DNA from 4 places in the Ferrimonas sp. SCSIO 43195 genome. Region 2 is predicted to be linked to each of the others. Evidence: predicted binding sites of a transcription regulator. Region 2 holds the regulator's gene; each other region holds the start of a gene.
What was found. The regulator sigma-54, encoded in region 2, starts transcription at its own class of promoters, with help from an activator protein. The targets are predictions, from matches to a motif close to GTTGGCACGNNNNTNGNNT.

Region 1: J8Z22_RS17575 (DUF3192 domain-containing protein) is a predicted target of sigma-54. The motif match lies at 2,386-2,404, and genes of this name have one in related genera.
Region 3: J8Z22_RS05770 (flagellar basal body rod protein FlgF) is a predicted target of sigma-54. The motif match lies at 2,230-2,248, and genes of this name have one in related genera.
Region 4: J8Z22_RS05720 (flagellar assembly protein T N-terminal domain-containing protein) is a predicted target of sigma-54. The motif match lies at 2,414-2,432, and genes of this name have one in related genera.

What each region holds. Positions count from the first base shown of each region.
Region 1 is NZ_CP072679.1:3,811,300-3,815,508, reverse strand. It holds gene J8Z22_RS17590 (Zn-ribbon-containing protein) at 1-370, opposite strand, end outside; gene J8Z22_RS17585 (MFS transporter) at 491-1,984, shown strand; gene J8Z22_RS17580 (hypothetical protein) at 1,981-2,262, opposite strand; gene J8Z22_RS17575 (DUF3192 domain-containing protein) at 2,443-2,829, shown strand; gene J8Z22_RS17570 (DUF2789 domain-containing protein) at 2,888-3,118, opposite strand; gene J8Z22_RS17565 (N-acetyltransferase) at 3,399-4,043, shown strand.
Region 2 is NZ_CP072679.1:4,344,279-4,348,487, forward strand. It holds gene lptA (lipopolysaccharide transport periplasmic protein LptA) at 1-117, shown strand, start outside; gene lptB (LPS export ABC transporter ATP-binding protein) at 114-845, shown strand; gene J8Z22_RS20080 (RNA polymerase factor sigma-54) at 912-2,378, shown strand; gene hpf (ribosome hibernation promoting factor) at 2,403-2,690, shown strand; gene ptsN (PTS IIA-like nitrogen regulatory protein PtsN) at 2,693-3,139, shown strand; gene rapZ (RNase adapter RapZ) at 3,136-3,993, shown strand; gene J8Z22_RS20100 (HPr family phosphocarrier protein) at 3,990-4,209, shown strand, end outside.
Region 3 is NZ_CP072679.1:1,170,192-1,174,400, forward strand. It holds gene flgC (flagellar basal body rod protein FlgC) at 1-16, shown strand, start outside; gene J8Z22_RS05760 (flagellar hook assembly protein FlgD) at 27-710, shown strand; gene flgE (flagellar hook protein FlgE) at 726-2,126, shown strand; gene J8Z22_RS05770 (flagellar basal body rod protein FlgF) at 2,292-3,032, shown strand; gene flgG (flagellar basal-body rod protein FlgG) at 3,054-3,842, shown strand; gene flgH (flagellar basal body L-ring protein FlgH) at 3,849-4,209, shown strand, end outside.
Region 4 is NZ_CP072679.1:1,162,257-1,166,465, forward strand. It holds gene J8Z22_RS05700 (acetate kinase) at 1-465, opposite strand, end outside; gene yfbV (terminus macrodomain insulation protein YfbV) at 738-1,178, shown strand; gene J8Z22_RS05710 (LPP20 family lipoprotein) at 1,270-1,710, opposite strand; gene J8Z22_RS05715 (FlgO family outer membrane protein) at 1,707-2,327, opposite strand; gene J8Z22_RS05720 (flagellar assembly protein T N-terminal domain-containing protein) at 2,466-3,599, shown strand; gene flgN (flagellar export chaperone FlgN) at 3,639-4,070, opposite strand; gene flgM (flagellar biosynthesis anti-sigma factor FlgM) at 4,063-4,209, opposite strand, start outside.

The DNA.
Region 1 (4,209 bases), 530 kb from region 2:
CCCGCAGCGGTGAGCAGGTGTGCACGTAGGTGGTGTACAGCAGTTGCCAATTAGTGGGCAGCACCGGTGAGCTGGCTTCGCTGTTGATGTCGCGCCCCAGCACTTTGAGGCGGGGGCGGGTCAGGCTGGCATCGGCCAACTTATCCAGCCGTTGTTTGACCCAGTCGGAGTGAAACCTCGGATGCAGGCTGTCCTCTTCCGGGCACAGGGCCCGCAGTCGAAACTCGGCCTGGTTCTGCATCACCGGGAACTCTTTTCCCAGGATCTGGCCATTGGCGCGCCAGGCTTCCACCAGCTGATTGATGGCGTACTCCACCTGAGACAGGGTGGTGTCATCAAAGCATTCGAAACGCAGTTCTACCAAGTACATGAGGGACTCCGGTTGGGTTGGGGCGGCCATTATAACGGCGTTGGCGGTGACGGCAAGCTTGTACCTGGGGGCCGCAATCGCTAGGTTGTATACTTTATTCTAAAATATGAGAGTTCAAGGATGACCCAACCCGCTTCAGGTGGCTGGAACGACGCCAGTAAACTGGGGATCGGTGCCGCCATCGCCAGTCTCGGTTACGTATTCTGGGTGGTCGGTGGCATGGAACTGGTGGAGCGACTGGCCTTCTATGGCGTCAAAACCACCGCCAGTATCTATGCCACCGATGCGCAATCCGCCGGCGGCCTTGGCCTGACCATGACCGACTTCAGCTGGATTTTGCTGGCCTGGGCCCTGTTTCAGTCCTTTGTGCCGGTGTTCTTCGGTGCCACCGCCGATCGCATCGGCTACAAGGAAACCATCGCCCTGTCGACGGTGATTAAGATTGCGGCTTATCTGCTCATGGCGTTGTTCCCGTCGTTCTGGGGCTTTTTGCTGGGGGCGGCGACCCTGGCGTTTGGCACCGGCATCTTTAAACCCGGCATTCAGGGCACCCTGGTTAAGTGCTCGACCCGGGAGAACTCGGCCATGGCCTGGGGCCTGTTTTACCAGATGGTCAACATTGGCGGCTGGTTGGGGCCGATTTTAGCGGCTCAGATGCGAATCCTGGCCTGGGATAAATTGTTCTTTGCCTGTGCGGCCATCATCAGCCTTAATTTCCTGTTGCTGCTGACCTACCGGGAACCGGGTAAGGCGCAGCGACGGGCGGTGTCGCATCAGAGCGGCATGTGGCGCAGCGCCTGGCGGGAGATTCGACAACCCCACCTGCTGAGGTACACCCTGCTGTTCTCCGGCTTCTGGTTTATGTTCATGGCCCTGTTTGACGTGCTGCCGGTGTACATTCGAGATTGGGTCGACACCCGCACCCTGGTGAGCAGCCTGTTTGGTGGGGCCGAGCCAGGAGCGCTGATGCAGGCCATTCTGGCCATCGACCCCGATACCCTGGCGGTGTTGCCGGAGGGGATCATGAACATCAACTTTGGCATGATCATGCTGGTGTGCTTCCTGTATGCGGCGGTGGCCGGCCGCATCGGCACGGTGCCGTCGCTGGTAACTGGCACCCTGTTATGTTCGTTGGGACTGCTGACCCTGGGGCTGTCCACCTACGCCTGGATCATCGTGCTGGCGGTGCTGGTGTTCTCCTCCGGCGAGATGCTGGCCAGCCCCACCTCCTCCAAGTTCATCGGCAATCTGGCGCCCGATGACAAAAAGGCGATGTATCTGGGGTTTAAAGAGCTGCCCTATGGTATTGGCTGGGTGGCGGAGTCGATCATCGGGCCACGGGTTTACGATGCCTGGGGGGCCAAGGAGACGCTGGCAAGGGAGGCACTGGCTCAGCATGGCATGACGGCGGCGCAGCTCAGTGGTATTCCTCAGGGGGAGTATTTTCAGCATCTGCAGCAGCAGACCGGATTCAGCGCCTCGGTGCTGACCGAGCAGCTGTATCAATCCGGTCAGGTGGGGCTGGTGTGGTATCTGATGGCCGCGGTGGGCTTGGTGACCACCGCTGGCCTGATTCATTACGGTCGCTGGCTCCAGCGCCATCCGCTGAGTTAGCGCCGCTCGGCCTCCAGCTGTTCGATTCGGGCGGTTAACGCCTGGATCTGGCGTTCCAGCCGGGCGAGGCGATCGTCCGGCTCGGCAACGGGGGGCACATCAGTGACCTCGGGCGACAGCTGCAGCACCGAGTCCGGATTCTGCTTGTAGTGTTTGATGGCCTGAATCAACACCGGCATCGGGTAGCTGCCGCTTAACTGGCCTTTGAGGGTGGCCAGAGACACCGTTTGCCCCTGTCGATGCAGGCGGCCAAGTGCCTGTTGTATCTGGGAATCCATAAGGGCCTCCTCAACCTGTTGGGTCAGCCTAACTGTTAGTGATTTTAGCCAACAGTGTGGCGGATTTTATCACTCCACCACAAGTTAAAATTGATTACCCGTTTGTTTTCAATTGGTTAAATAGTTGGCAAAGGACTTGCTCCTAGTAGGTGGTACTGATCATTCCTCAAGGAGACAGAGATGCAATCTAAAGTTTTGTTGCCCATGGTCGTGGCGGCGGCGTTCGGTTTGAGTGGTTGTGTGGTAGCCGTTGGCGGTGACGGCTGGGAGTCAGACAGCTGGGACAGCGATTCCAGCAGTCACTGGGCTAAGCTGGAGAAAGAGAATCGCAAGAAGCTGTCACAGCTGAGCCCGGGCATGAGTGTTGACCAGGTGGTGGCACTGTTGGGGACGGCCGAATTTAATGAGTTTTATCGTCAGGACGATAAGGACGTGCAGGTGCTGTTCTATCGTACCCACCGCACCAAGGGGGATGGCAAGACCACCAAAGAGGAGTGCACGGCGGTGGTGCTGGAGCAGGGCAAGGTGGTTGGCTGGGGGGATAAGGCCTACCACAACGCCATCTAAGCACGGCTTGTATGTATTAATGCGCCGGCCTCGTGCCGGCGCTTGTCGTTGTGCTGGCCTATTTATGCAGCAGGGTATCCAGGGTATCGATAACTTCGCTCCACTGGGCATCGCGATTGCGCTCTTCACTGAGAAAGCTTGATTGGGCTGCGGTCCAGAACGGCGCTTGCTCCAGGGGCGTGGCTCTATCCAGGGGGTGGGCCTGAATAAACTGATTGATGGCTTGCTCGCTGCTGGGCAGTCCCAACTGCTCAAACAGGTGGGGCAGGGTGGCTTGAGTGGTGTCCATGATTAACGGCTCCCAAATCGTTGTGTGATGAAGTGTAGTTGGCCAAAACCGCCTTCGGCGAGCGCCGACCCGCTAAATTGTCGTCATTCGGATTCGCTCGTGCTTTGGTTGGGGTATCCCAATCCCTCATCTTGTGTTATCAAAGGAGGGTTTATAACTAGTAGAGTCATTGGTGCTCTTCACTCCGTCATAACGGCGACGAATCGAGGCGTGGCCTGGCATGACCTGATGCGGAGTGGAGGCCGAGGTGAGCGATGATGCATTTGTTGGGAGAGGATGGATGCAGAGTGAGCAAGTGAGTGCCGTAAAAGCGGTGTATCTGACGGCAGAAGAGTTAAGGGTGGCGGCGTCGCTGTTGTACAACGCCTACCACGATGATCTGTTTTTTCAGCAGGCTTTCGGTCGACAAAGCTATGGCCAGAAGCTGCGGGCCGCCATGCGCGAAGAGTTGAATGAGTTGTGGCATCACCAGCAGAAGGTGATCGGTTTTTACTTGGAAGATGTGCTGGTGGGCGTCGCCTGTGTGGTGGATAAAGAGTATCCCCAGGGCGAGAGCCGCTACTGGTACTGGCGCCTGAAAATGGCCTTGGGTACCGGCTGGACGCCAACTCGCAACTGGATTGAGCGTGAAGATGAACTGAAGCGGTTGCTGCCCACCGACAACTATTGGTTGCTGCAGTTGATTGCGGTACACCCGCAGCATCAACGTAAAGGACTGGGGGCGCAGGTGGTGCAGTCTCTGATCGAACTGATGGCCGATCACGAAGTGGATGGCTTGGCGGTGTTTGTGTCTCAGCAGGAACACGAAGCTCTGTTTGAACAAAAAGGCTTCAAGCGACTTCAGAAAGTGACCGTGGCTGACGTAAGCGGCCAATTAATGTACTGCACCCAGACGGGTGAGGATGAATTGGCCCAGTCTTGCTGATCGCCTTTGTGCGAGATCTCTTACAAGCGTGTAGGATAAAGGGCCGAAGATTGACGAAATTCGAACAGGTGTTTTCATTTAAGTTCATGAATTAAGTGGTATTTCAGTCAGACTTTCGCAATGTGAAATCTTGAGTTTCGGCTTCAGTATGGTGCGAAAATGCCTT
Region 2 (4,209 bases):
GAGCAGATCACCACCATCTTCCTGCCGGCCGATGCGGATCTTAAGCCGGACCCCAAACCTGAGCCCTCCCCGCAACAGCAACCGACAGACCCTAAGCAAGGTGAGCAGCAACCATGAGTCGTTCAACCCTGACCGCAGACAAGCTGGCCAAGGCCTATAAGGGCCGGGAAGTGGTGAAAAATGTCGGCCTGGAGGTCAGCACCGGCCAGATCGTCGGCCTGCTGGGCCCCAACGGTGCCGGCAAGACCACCACCTTCTACATGGTGGTGGGCCTGGTACAAAACGACCGCGGCCGCATTCAGATCGACGGCGAAGACATCACCCTGCTGCCGATGCACAGCCGCGCCCGCAAAGGCATCGGCTACCTGCCTCAGGAATCGTCGATCTTTCGCAAGCTCTCCGTCTACGACAACCTGATGGCGGTTCTGCAAACCCGCAAAGGGATGAGTACCAGCCAGCGAGTCGAGAAACTGGAGCAGTTGCTGGAGGAGTTCAACATCACTCACATCCGCGACAGCCTCGGTATGAGCCTGTCCGGCGGCGAACGGCGCCGGGTGGAGATCGCCCGCGCCCTGGCGGCGGACCCCAAGTTCATTCTCCTCGACGAACCCTTTGCCGGCGTGGATCCCATCTCGGTGATCGACATTAAGAAGATCATCCAACACCTGCGAGACCGGGGCCTGGGCGTGCTGATTACCGACCACAACGTGCGTGAGACCCTGGATGTGTGTGAACACGCCTACATCGTCAGTCACGGTGAGTTGATCGCTCAGGGTGAGCCAGCCGCCATCCTGGAGAACAAGCTGGTGCGCTCGGTATACTTGGGCGATCAGTTCAAGCTATAGTAATTGGTAGGCAGGGCAACCTGGATGTCACTACACAAAAACAAGGATAAGGACGGGTTGTTGTAAATGAAAACTTCTCTTCAGCTGAAACTGGGGCAACAACTCACCATGACCCCGCAGCTGCAGCAGGCCATTCGGCTGTTGCAGTTGTCGACCCTGGATTTACAGCAAGAGATCCAGGAGGCGCTGGACTCCAACCCGCTGTTGGAAGCCGACGAAGAGTTTCTGGCGGCTCCCGCCAACGTGGATGCCCCCGAAGCCAGCGACAGCGGCAATGAGCTGGACGTGGCCCCAGAGCCCGCCAGCCTCGACACCAGCGAAGCCCTGTCCCAGACTGACATGCCCGACGACCTGCAGGTCGACACCTCCTGGGACGAGTACTACACCTCGGCCCCCACCTCCAGCAGCAGCGGCAGTCGCGAAGACGACATGCCGTTCCAGGGCAGCACCTCGGACTCGTTGCAGGACCACCTGCTGTGGCAGATGGAACTGACGCCGATGTCGGACACCGACCGCGCCATCGCCATCGCCATCATCGACGCCACCGACGAGCGCGGCTACCTGACTCAAAGCAGCGACGACATTCTCGAAGCCATGGGTGACGACGACGTCGAGCTGGACGAAGTGGAAGCGGTACTCAAGCGGGTACAACGCTTTGATCCCATCGGCGTCTGCGCCCGGGACCTGGGCGAATGCCTGCTGGTACAACTGAGTCAGTTTGACGGCGATACCCCGTGGAAGGCCGAAGCCGAGATGCTGATTCAGGAGCACATGGATCTGCTGGCCAACCGGGATTTTCGCGGCATGATGCGCAAAACCCGCCTCAGCGAAGAGGAGCTGAAGCTGTCGATGGAGCTGATTCAGACCCTGAATCCGCGCCCGGGCAGTGCCCTGATCTCCGATAACGACCAGTACGTCATTCCCGACGTCGCCGTCAGAAAGAAAAAAGGCCGCTGGGTGGTGGAGTTGAACCCGGAGACCATGCCGAAGATTCGCATCAATGAACAGTACGCGGCCCTCAGTCGCCACAGTCGCAATCAGGCCGACAGCCAGTTTGTCCGGGGTCACCTGCAAGAGGCGAAGTGGTTCATCAAAAGCCTCGAAAGCCGCAACGACACCCTGTTGAAGGTGGCTAACTGCATCGTTCAGTTCCAGCAGGGTTTTCTGGAATACGGTGACGAAGCGATGAAACCCATGGTGCTCAATGACGTCGCCGAAGCGGTCGACATGCACGAGTCCACCATCTCTCGGGTGACCACCCAGAAATACATGCATACCCCACGTGGCATCTTCGAATTGAAGTATTTTTTCTCCAGCCACGTCAGCACAGAAAACGGCGGAGAATGCTCCTCCACCGCAATCCGTGCTTTAATTAAAAAATTGGTTGCTGCAGAGAACCCAAGGAAGCCTCTCAGCGACAGTAAGATGGCGGAGCTGCTGGCAGAACAGGGAATCAAGGTCGCACGGCGCACCATCGCCAAATACCGAGAAGCCCTGTCTATTGCTCCCTCAAATCAGAGGAAAAGCCTGTAAACGGCTAACTAAGGAGGAACCCATATGCAGATTAACCTGACCGGCCACCACGTCGAAATCACCACGGCCCTAAGAGACTATGTGCATACCAAGTTCGATAAGTTAGAGCGCCACTTCGACCACATCTCCAACGTGCATGTGGTCCTGAATGTGGAAAAACAGCAGCAAACCGCGGAAGCCAAATTGCACCTGAGCGGCCGGGAGGTCTATGCCACCCACAACCACAGCAATATGTACGCCGCCATCGATGGTCTGATCGACAAACTCGACAGGCAAGTCCTTAAACATAAAGAGAAAATTTCACGTCACTGACCATGGATATTGAGACGATACTCAGCCCGGAGTGTGCCACCATCGCCGCTCCGGGTACCAGCAAGAAACGCGCCCTGGAGCTGATTTCTCAGCTGGCCAGCCAGCGTTACACCGACGTCAACCCGCAGCAGCTGTTTGAAAGCCTGCTGGCCCGGGAAAAGATGGGCAGCACCGGCATTGGCAAAGGCATCGCCCTGCCCCACGGCCGCCTGCCGAACGTGGACCACGCCATCGCCGTATTCGTGAAATGCGACGAGCCGATCCCCTTTGATGCCATCGACGGCAAACCCGTCGATCTGCTGTTTGCCCTGTTTGTCCCCGAAGACAACTGCAAACAGCACCTGTCGACCCTGGCCTCCATGGCCAAGGTGCTGGACAACAAAGACATCTGTCGGTCGCTGCGCAAATCGGCCGATGACCATGAGATCTATCAACTGGTGACCTCGTGAAACTGATTATCCTCTCCGGCCGCTCCGGCGCAGGCAAATCCGTGGCCCTGCGGGTTCTGGAAGACCTGGGCTACTACTGCGTCGATAACCTGCCGGCCAGCATGCTGCCGGCCCTGGTCAATGAAATGGTGGATCGCTGCTCCACACTGGCGGTCAGTCTGGATATTCGCAACCTGCCAGAGCAGGCAGAAAGCATTCCCGATGAACTGAAGCGACTGCCGGACAGCGTCGACTGGCAAATCTATTTTCTGGATGCCTCCGACAGCAGCCTGATTAAGCGCTACAGCGAGACCCGGCGGCTGCATCCGCTGTCGCAGACCGGCATCTCACTGGCCCAGGCCATCGCTTCGGAGACCGAGATGCTGGCGCCGATTCGGCAATTGGCCGACCACAGCATCCATACCGACAACCTGTCGGTGCATCAACTGGCGGATGAGATTCGCACCCGCCTGCTGGGCAAGGCCGAACGGGACCTGTTGTTGGTGTTTGAATCCTTTGGCTTTAAACACGGCATCCCCAAGGACGCCGATTACGTGTTCGATGTCCGCTTCCTGCCCAATCCTCACTGGGATCCGAAGCTGAGGCCCCTGACCGGCCTGGACGCACCGGTGCAGCGCTATTTCACCAAGGAAGCCGAAGTGGCCCGCTTTATTGACCACACCGAGAGTTTCCTGAAAAACTGGCTGCCGATGCTGGAACGCAACAATCGCGCCTACCTGACTGTGGCCATCGGTTGCACCGGCGGCCAACATCGCAGTGTCTACATCGCCCAGCAACTGGGAAACCGCTTTAAGCTGAGCCAGAAACACATCTCCGTCCGCCACCGGGAATTGAAACTCAACGACAGCCAATGAAACTGACCCGCACCCTGAGGGTGGTAAACAAGCTTGGGCTGCATGCCCGGGCCGCCACCCGCCTGGCCCAGGTGGCCCATAATTACGACGCCAACATTCAGATCATCCATGGCAACCAGAGCGCCGACGCCAACAGCGTATTGGGTGTGCTAATGCTGGAAACCTGTCAGGGCCAGGAGGTCACCATCGTCTGTGACGGCGACGATGCCGAACCGG
Region 3 (4,209 bases), 1.6 Mb from region 2:
GAAACTGGGACGGTAGGAGGTAAACGATGAGCACGATCGACAATAACTACCTCAACTCCCTGAAGTGGGAGGACAAATCCTCTCTGCCGGAGAGCAATAACAACCAGGCGCTGACCCAGGAAGATTTTTTCTCCCTGCTGTCACAGCAGTTGTCGATGCAGGACCCCTTTAAGCCGGTGGACAACGATCAGATGATCTCTCAGATGTCGTCGTTTGCCACCGTCGATGGCATTGGCACCCTCAACGAAGAGATCAAGAACATGAACGCCTCCATGACCTCTTCCCAGGCGCTGGAAGCCAGCAGCCTGGTGGGGCAGAAGGTGTTGATCCCCTCGGATACCGGCAGCAGCGACGGCGTTAACCCGGTTGCCGGTGTCATTGCCGCCCCTGCCGGCGCCGGCACCATGACCGTCAAGGTTAAGGATTCGGCCGGGCAGATTGTTCGCACCTTGGAGGTGCCTGCGGGCAGCGGCGGCAACGTCGACTTCAACTGGGACGGCAACAATGCCGATGGCAAAAAGTTGCCAGCGGGCAACTACAGCTTTACCGCAGAGGCCCTGGTCGGTGGCAAGACCGAGACCCTGCCCGTATTTACCTACGCCCACGTCAGCAGTGTCACGCTGGGCGGAGCAAATTTCGATACAGTCCTTAATCTGCGCGGTGTTGGCGGCATCAAGCTTGCTGATGTATTGGCAGTCGCAGAAGGGTAATCAAGAGGAAAAAGCATGTCTTTTAATATCTCACTCAGCGGCCTGAACGCCGCCCAGAAGGATCTGGATACCACTTCTAACAACATTGCCAACGTCAACACCATTGGCTTCAAGGAATCCCGGGCGGAGTTTGCCGACGTCTACTCGAACTCGCTGTTCACCAACAGCAAGACCAATGTGGGTAGTGGTGTGGCCACCTCCGAAGTGGCACAGCAGTTCCACCAGGGCTCGTTGCAGTTCACCAACAACGCCCTGGATCTGGCCATCAACGGCAACGGCATGTTTGTCACCACCTCGGAGTTTGGCTCCCAGGATTACAGCTTCACCCGCGCCGGTGCTTTTAAGCTCAATGATCAGAACTTCATGGTGGACTCTCAGGGCAACTACCTGATGGCGTTGCCGGTAAACGATGACGGCTCGGTGCAGTCGGTGAGCATCTCCACGACCACTCCGGTGCAGATCCCGCAGACCGCCGGTCAGCCGACCCAAACCTCTCTGGTCAACATGTCCATGAACCTGCCGGCGGGGGATGTGACCCATGATCCGGCTAACTTCGATGCCGCGGATCCCACCACCTACAACAACGCCACCTCGGTGACGGTGTACGACTCCCTGGGTGAGCCACACATCATGACCCAGTACTTCGTTAAACCACCGGGCGGGGCGCTGAACAACAACAACCAGTGGATCACCTTCATGACCATGGACGACAAGCCGGTCAATATTGGTGACGCCGGTGGTGCCACCACCAACGGCACCTGGGATCAGGACGTCGACGGCGACGGCGTGATCACCCTGCCTCCCGGTGGTACCGATAGGCAGAATGTGGCGGCGGTTAACGGCTCCGGCCACACCGGTGCCGTGCTGAGCTTTGACGACACCGGTAACTACATCGGCTCGAACCCCACCATGATTCAGAGTGTGGCCTTGGGCAATACCGGTGCCGGCGTTATCGGCCCCGGTGCCGATGGCACTCAGCGGGTAGAGCTGCGCTTTGATAACCCGACTCAGTACGCCTCATCGTTTGAAGTGACTCAGTTGAAGCAGGATGGCGCCACCGTGGGCCGCCTGACTAACGTCGAAGTTGCCTCTGACGGTCTTATTGCTGCCACCTATTCCAACGGCACCGAGGTGGCGCTGGGTAAGGTGGCCCTGGCCCGATTTGCCAATGAGCAGGGGTTGTCTCAGCAGGGCAACACCTCCTGGAAGCAGAGTCAGGCTTCCGGTGAGGCGCTGATTGGTGAGCCCAACACCGGCACCTTTGGCAGCGTTAACTCCGCGGCGCTGGAGCAGTCCAACACCGATCTGACCACCGAGCTGGTGGATCTGATCAGTGCTCAGCGTAACTTCCAGGCCAACTCCCGAGCGCTGGACATTGCCAACCAGCTGCAACAGAACATCCTGCAAATCCGATAATCTCAGATTGCCGCCCCGGCCATCGGGGCGGCAACCCTTTTCCCCTCCCGGCCGTCGATTTTTCTTAACCGCCCCTGAACCGCCATAAAACCGCCCCTTTCGTTTTGGCATAGCAATTGCATTTATCCAGGCTAACCACAGCAAGCGTCCTCATTGGAGTCACTTTTGGATAACATGCTCTACATCGCCGCAACCGGTGCCAGCCAGAACATGAATGCCCTCGGGGTGCATGCCAACAACCTGGCCAATGCCCGCACCGATGCGTTCAAGGCAGACTTGCATCAGGCCCGCAGCATGCAGGCATACGGTGAAGGCTTACCGACTCGAGTGTTTGCCATGACCGAGCGTCCGGCCACCAATTTCGATGCCGGCTCCATTCAAACCACCAATCGCGATCTTGACGTTGCCATCAAGAATGAAGGCTGGTTCGTGGTGGAAGATGCCGAAGGCAAAGAGGCGCTCAATCGCAACGGCTCGTTGCAGATTGATGAGAGTGGCTTGCTGATGAACTCTCAGGGGCAACCCATCATGGGAGAAAATGGCCCCATCCTGTTGCCGCTGCCCATCGAGAAGGTTGAGATTGCCTCCAACGGCATCATTACCGTCCGTCCCCAGGGGGCGCCGGCCAATGCCATGGAAGAGGTGGCCCAGCTGCAGTTGGTGAATCCGCCTCTGACTTCACTCACCAAGGGCGAAGACGGCCTGTTCCGTAACCTGGAAGGGGCTGCCTATCAGACCGATGTCGAGGTGGAACTGCTCAGTGGTGCCGTAGAAGGCAGCAACGTAAGTCCAGTGCACGAACTGGTGGGCATGATTGAGATGCAGCGCCAGTTTGATATGCAACTGAAGATGATGAAAACCGCAGAAGAGAATGACAGGTCAGCCGCAAAACTCTTGCGGGTGTAACCAGATTAAAGGGACAGCAACATGCAACCGGCACTTTGGATTAGCAAGACGGGCCTCGATGCCCAGCAAACAGAAATCGCCAACATCTCCAACAATCTGGCCAACGCCAGCACCGTCGGCTACAAGAAAAGCCGGGCGGTGTTTGAAGATCTCCTGTACCAGACCATCAACCAGGCCGGCGGCATCAGTGCCCAGAACACCGAGCTGCCCAACGGTCTGACCCTGGGGGCGGGTACCAAGGTGGCGGCCACCCAGCGAATCTTCTCTCAGGGCAACATGCTGACCACGGACAACAGCCTGGATCTGATGATCGATGGTCCGGGGTTTTTCCAGATTCAGATGCCGGACGGCACCATCGCTTACTCGCGTAACGGTCAGTTCACTCTGGACGAAGAGGGGCAGATGGTGACCCCGGGTTCTGGCTACGTACTGGATCCAGGCATTGTGATTCCCGAAGACACTCAGTCCATCAGTGTCTCGGCCGAGGGGGAGGTGTCGGTTCGCACCCCGGGCGTGGCAGAGAACGTGGTGGTGGGTCAGATTGAGATCAGTAACTTCGTCAATGCCAGCGGCCTCGAGCCCATCGGTCAGAACCTGTTTCTGGAAACCGGTGCCAGCGGTGCCCCCATTGCCGGGGTGCCCAGCCTCGACGGCCTGGGTTCCATTCGCCAGGGGGCACTGGAGACTTCCAACGTCAATGTGACCGAAGAACTGGTGAACATGATTGAAGCCCAGCGGGTGTATGAGATGAACTCCAAAGTGATCTCCACCGTTGACCAGATGCTGGCCAACCTCAACCAGCAGCTGTAAGGAGCCGTGATGAGAGTCCTGATTGTGGCCGCCAGCCTGCTGGCGCTGGCCGGATGCACTACCCCGGGCGGCCCGCTGCCCGATGATCCCTACTATGCGCCGGTGTATCCGGACCTGCCGCCAACTCAGGTGGTGACCACGGGCTCCATCTACCAGGATACCTTCTCCAACGAGCTGTACTCCGACATTAAGGCTCACCGGGTCGGTGATGTGATCACCGTGAATCTGGTGGAATCCACCAAGGCCAAGAAAAGTGCCACCAACGAGATGTCCAAAGACAACTCCATGAGCCTAGACCCCATCAGTGCTGGCGGTGCGCCAATCACCATTAATGGCCAGACCATCGACCTGAACTACAAAGAGAAAC
Region 4 (4,209 bases), 1.6 Mb from region 2:
CATAGTCTGGTGGAACGCGGTATCGAATACCACAACCTGAGGCAGCTCGGCGAAAGCGGCTTTAGCAGCACGAATACCGATCAGGTGAGCAGGGTTGTGCAATGGAGCCAGGGCGGCACACTCTTCGATACCGGCAATCACTTCGTCAGTGGCCAGCATGGACTTGGTGTACTTCTCACCGCCGTGAACGATACGGTGGCCGATGGCAACCAGTTGCTCAGCCAGTTCTGGCTTGCTGGCCAGAATGGTGTTTACGATGTAGTCCAGAGCCTCGGTGTGGGCTGCGCCGGCACCCAGAGCGGCTTCGCCCTTGTTGCCATCCAGCTTCCATTTGATACGCGCGTCTTCCAGATTGAAACATTCGGCCAATCCGGACAGATACTCGTCACCTGAAGTAGCATCGATTACAGCGAACTTCAGAGAGGAGCTACCGCAGTTAAGAACCAGAACAAGTTTGCTCATTATTCAAACACCTAAGTGATATACATGCGAACAACCGACTACGCACTCTGGGCGTATAAGTCGATAGCGACTGAAGAGGGTAAGCCAATACAGTATAGACCGCTGAAGAACGTGAACTCGGCCACGGGAATCGGCGGTTATTCGGCTGAATTGCAGCCACCCTCGTAAAAAAGGTATGACCATTTTACCCGAACTTTTCTCAAGAAGCAGAATCAGGACGTGTTACACTTAACAAATCTGTGATCAGTCTCGCGTTGTCCATAGGAGAGTGAAGCATGACCTTTTTTGAAACATTGCGATGTGGCAATGACTACATGAAGGAGTGGCCGAAAGCCGCCCAGCTGGCGCCGTTGTTTCCGGAGCATCGGGTCATCCGTGCCACCGAGTTGGCGATTCGAGTCATGCCTCCAATTGCGGTGTTTTGCTTCTGGCTTCAGTACCAATCCATGGGGGCCACCAGCTTGCCCCAGGCAATAGCCAGTGGCTTGTTTTTATTGAGCTTACCCCTGCAGGGACTGTTCTGGTTAGGCTGGCGGTCTCAACAACCCTTGCCTAAGCCTTTGTTGGTATGGTGTGATGATTTGCGCTCGAAAATGGTGGCGGCCGGTGAACAAATCGCCCCTTTCGGCGCGTCGGCCCGATACCTGAATATGGCCAAGTTACTGCGCAGAGTGTTTACAAAAATCGAGCGGGGAGAGTGGCAGAGGTTTGATTAACAACTGAGCGCACTCGAACCCAGATCACAAAAAGGAGGCGATGGCCTCCTTTTTTGTGGGGTTTTTGTGGGAAGAGTGTTCGATTTTGGTGTCAGTAGTACACCACACTTTTTATTCGCTGTTTCGGCGCCTGCTGAAACAGTTGCCAGACTTTCTCATAATCCAGCTTCAATTCCGCCACGTAATTGTCCCCCACCGGATAGATTCGAACCACTTCCGCGCCGCGCACCAGGCCGTCGATTTGAGTCTCAAATCGATCCCCCTGCAGCAGTTGCTGATCGATGGCGCTGGTACCCGACACCCTGACTCCGTAGATCTGTTCCGCCAATTCCCGGTAGGCATCCAACTTGGCGGCTCGCATCGCCTGCTGTTGGCGCAGAGCGGGCGTGTCTCCTTGTTGCGACGAGATCGGAGCAATGCCCTTGGCGGTCAGGATTGGGAATGAGGTTGGGGCCACCGTCTCGTACTCGACGTAGGCGTTGTTCTGGCAACCGGCCATGACCAGAGCGACGGCAAGGATCCAGCTTCTCATGGGGTAACCTCTCTTACCGGGGTGCGACCCGGTTGTTCATCGCGAATCAACTGACCCTGCTGTTCCGTCACGCTGTAGCTGGGCTCCAGATAGCCGGCGGACTCCTGCCAGGACAGAAACGCCTGAGAGGTCGATACCACCCGGTTATTGGCAATGTCCACCAGCCGGGTGTTGATGATGACCCCATCGCTGTCCTGGCTCAGGGTGGCAACCAGCACCTGATTGACCGGCAGATTGGCCTCCAGGCGCTGATAATCGCGACTGAGAATCAGGTTGCCCTGCTCAGAGACCCGAATCTGTTTGCTGCTGTTGAGCTCCACCAGGTTGAAGCCCCGCTGGTGCAGGGCCGACAACAGCCCTTCACCGAGTTGCCGGGGCAAGCGGCCGCTGGCGTTGATGTTGTTCAGCCACACCGGGGTGGTGACGGCGATCAGCTGTCGTTTATTCAACAGGTCGTGGTTGCGCTCCAGATCTTCGGCAATGCGTGCGGACAGGTGAATAAGGGCACTGCTGTGCGGCAAACCTTTGCCGCTGTCGGAGTAGTCCGGCAATGGGGGCTCCGGTGGGGCAGCACAGGCCGTCAGTAGCAGGAACAGAACACCAATAGCCGCTTTCATCACTGTCTCCGTATTAAGGGCGCCTGTCAGGCGCATCGTTTGTTAATGGCTTATCGGCCTAAAACTCCAGGGCTTTAATTGCCATTGTCGGCACGAGCATTGCATTATTTACGCCAACTGCATCGAGGAACACGACAGATGATCAATCGGCGAACCACCGCTCTGCTCCTGGCCGGCTGTCTGGGCATGCCAGCCTGGGGACAATGGACGACATTAACCGGAACCGCTCCCGTGGCGGGGCAGGGGATGGAACAGGCCCGTCAGCAGGCGATCAACAACGCCCTGAGCCAGGCCAGTGGCGACACCATGGTGGTGGAAACTCTCAATAACGGGGTGCTGAGTCAGGGCAGCGAACCGCTGAGCCAGGTCGGTCAGTATCAGGTGATTGCCGAACACGTTCGTGACGACGTTCTGGAAGTGACGCTGCAGGCCGACGTTCGCAGTATCGGCAGTCAGTGCGACGGCGCCGGATTCCGTCAGGCAATCACCGTGCCTCGGGCGCAGGTGGTGCACCGGGAGCAATTGGTTCCGGGCAGCCTGTATGAGTTTGATGCCGCGGTCAGTCGCTTACTGGCCAACACCCTTAATGGGGAAGCGCGTTCCCTGTTTGCCCATTTGCGCCCGGACATCAGTTTTGATTCGAATCAGCTCAATCAACAGTATCAGGGGGCCTGGGCGCAGGAGTTGACCATCAAGGACAACAGCCAGTACATCGCGGTAGTGCGAATCGATGATGTGACGGTGGACCCCCACAAGCCGCTTCTGGGCTGGTTTTCTTACGATCGTAACCGCTACTTCGGTGCCGATCTGTCGGTGTACGACGGTCTCAGTGGCCAGTTGGTGTGGCAAAACCGCTACCGGGCCCAGGGCGACTGGCCCTACGAGCGCACCGATGCCGTCAACATCGCCAGCAGTCAGTTCTGGAACAGTGAATACGGTCAGCAGATTCGTCAGACCGTGACTCAGATGGCCCAGGATCTGGATGCCACCCTGCGCTGCCGCCCGTTAAACGGCCGGGTGCTGGCGGTTAACGGCGAGCGGGTCACCTTTAACCTGGGCAGCCGTCATGGAGTGCGGGTCGGGGATCGACTGACCCTGCAGAGCCGACAACAGGATCAGCAAAGCTGGTGGCCCCAGCAAAATGGCAAGGAAGACCGTTTGCTGGTGGAGCAGGTTCAGCGGGAGCAGGCCATCGGCCGGTTGCAGACCGGTGCCAGTTACACCGCGTGGCAGCCTCAGGATCTGGTTCGGGCCAGGGGACAGAGTCGGTAACGGTGATGTCTAGGGGGGCGGCGAAACAGCGCCGGGTGATCAGGCCTTGATGGCCTTGCCCAGGCGGTTGCCGCTGCTGGTGGTGCCTGACTGGTTATAGGTCAGAGAGTTGGCGCTTTTGGTGCTATTGAGGATCTGCTGCAGCCGACTGAGGCTGGCCAGGGTCTGGTCCGCCAGCTGACTGTTTTGTTGATTGAACATCTGGCATTGCGTCAGCACCGAACGGCATTGTTCAATGCCCTGACGGGCCTCGGCATCATTGGCCAGTTGCGCCACATCCGGGTGGCCGGCCAGAGCCGTGTCTGCCGCATTAATGGCGTCCAGCTGTGCCAGCTTCTCCCGCAGTAGCGATTCGATGGCATCCGCGTCTCGCTCCACCAAAGCCTGGTGTTCTTGTTGCAGCAGCTGTTGCAGTTGTTGTAGACGCCCTTGCTGGGCATCGATTAACTGCAGAAGTTCTGGATTAACCACGGCCGGTCAGTTCACTTTCAAACTTGGACAGATTGCTGGCCAGTTTGTCCGGGTTCACATGGTAGCGGCCCTCGGCGATCTGCTGTTTCAGCGCTTCAACCTTGGCGCTGTTGACCTCCGGGGTCTCCTGCATCACTTT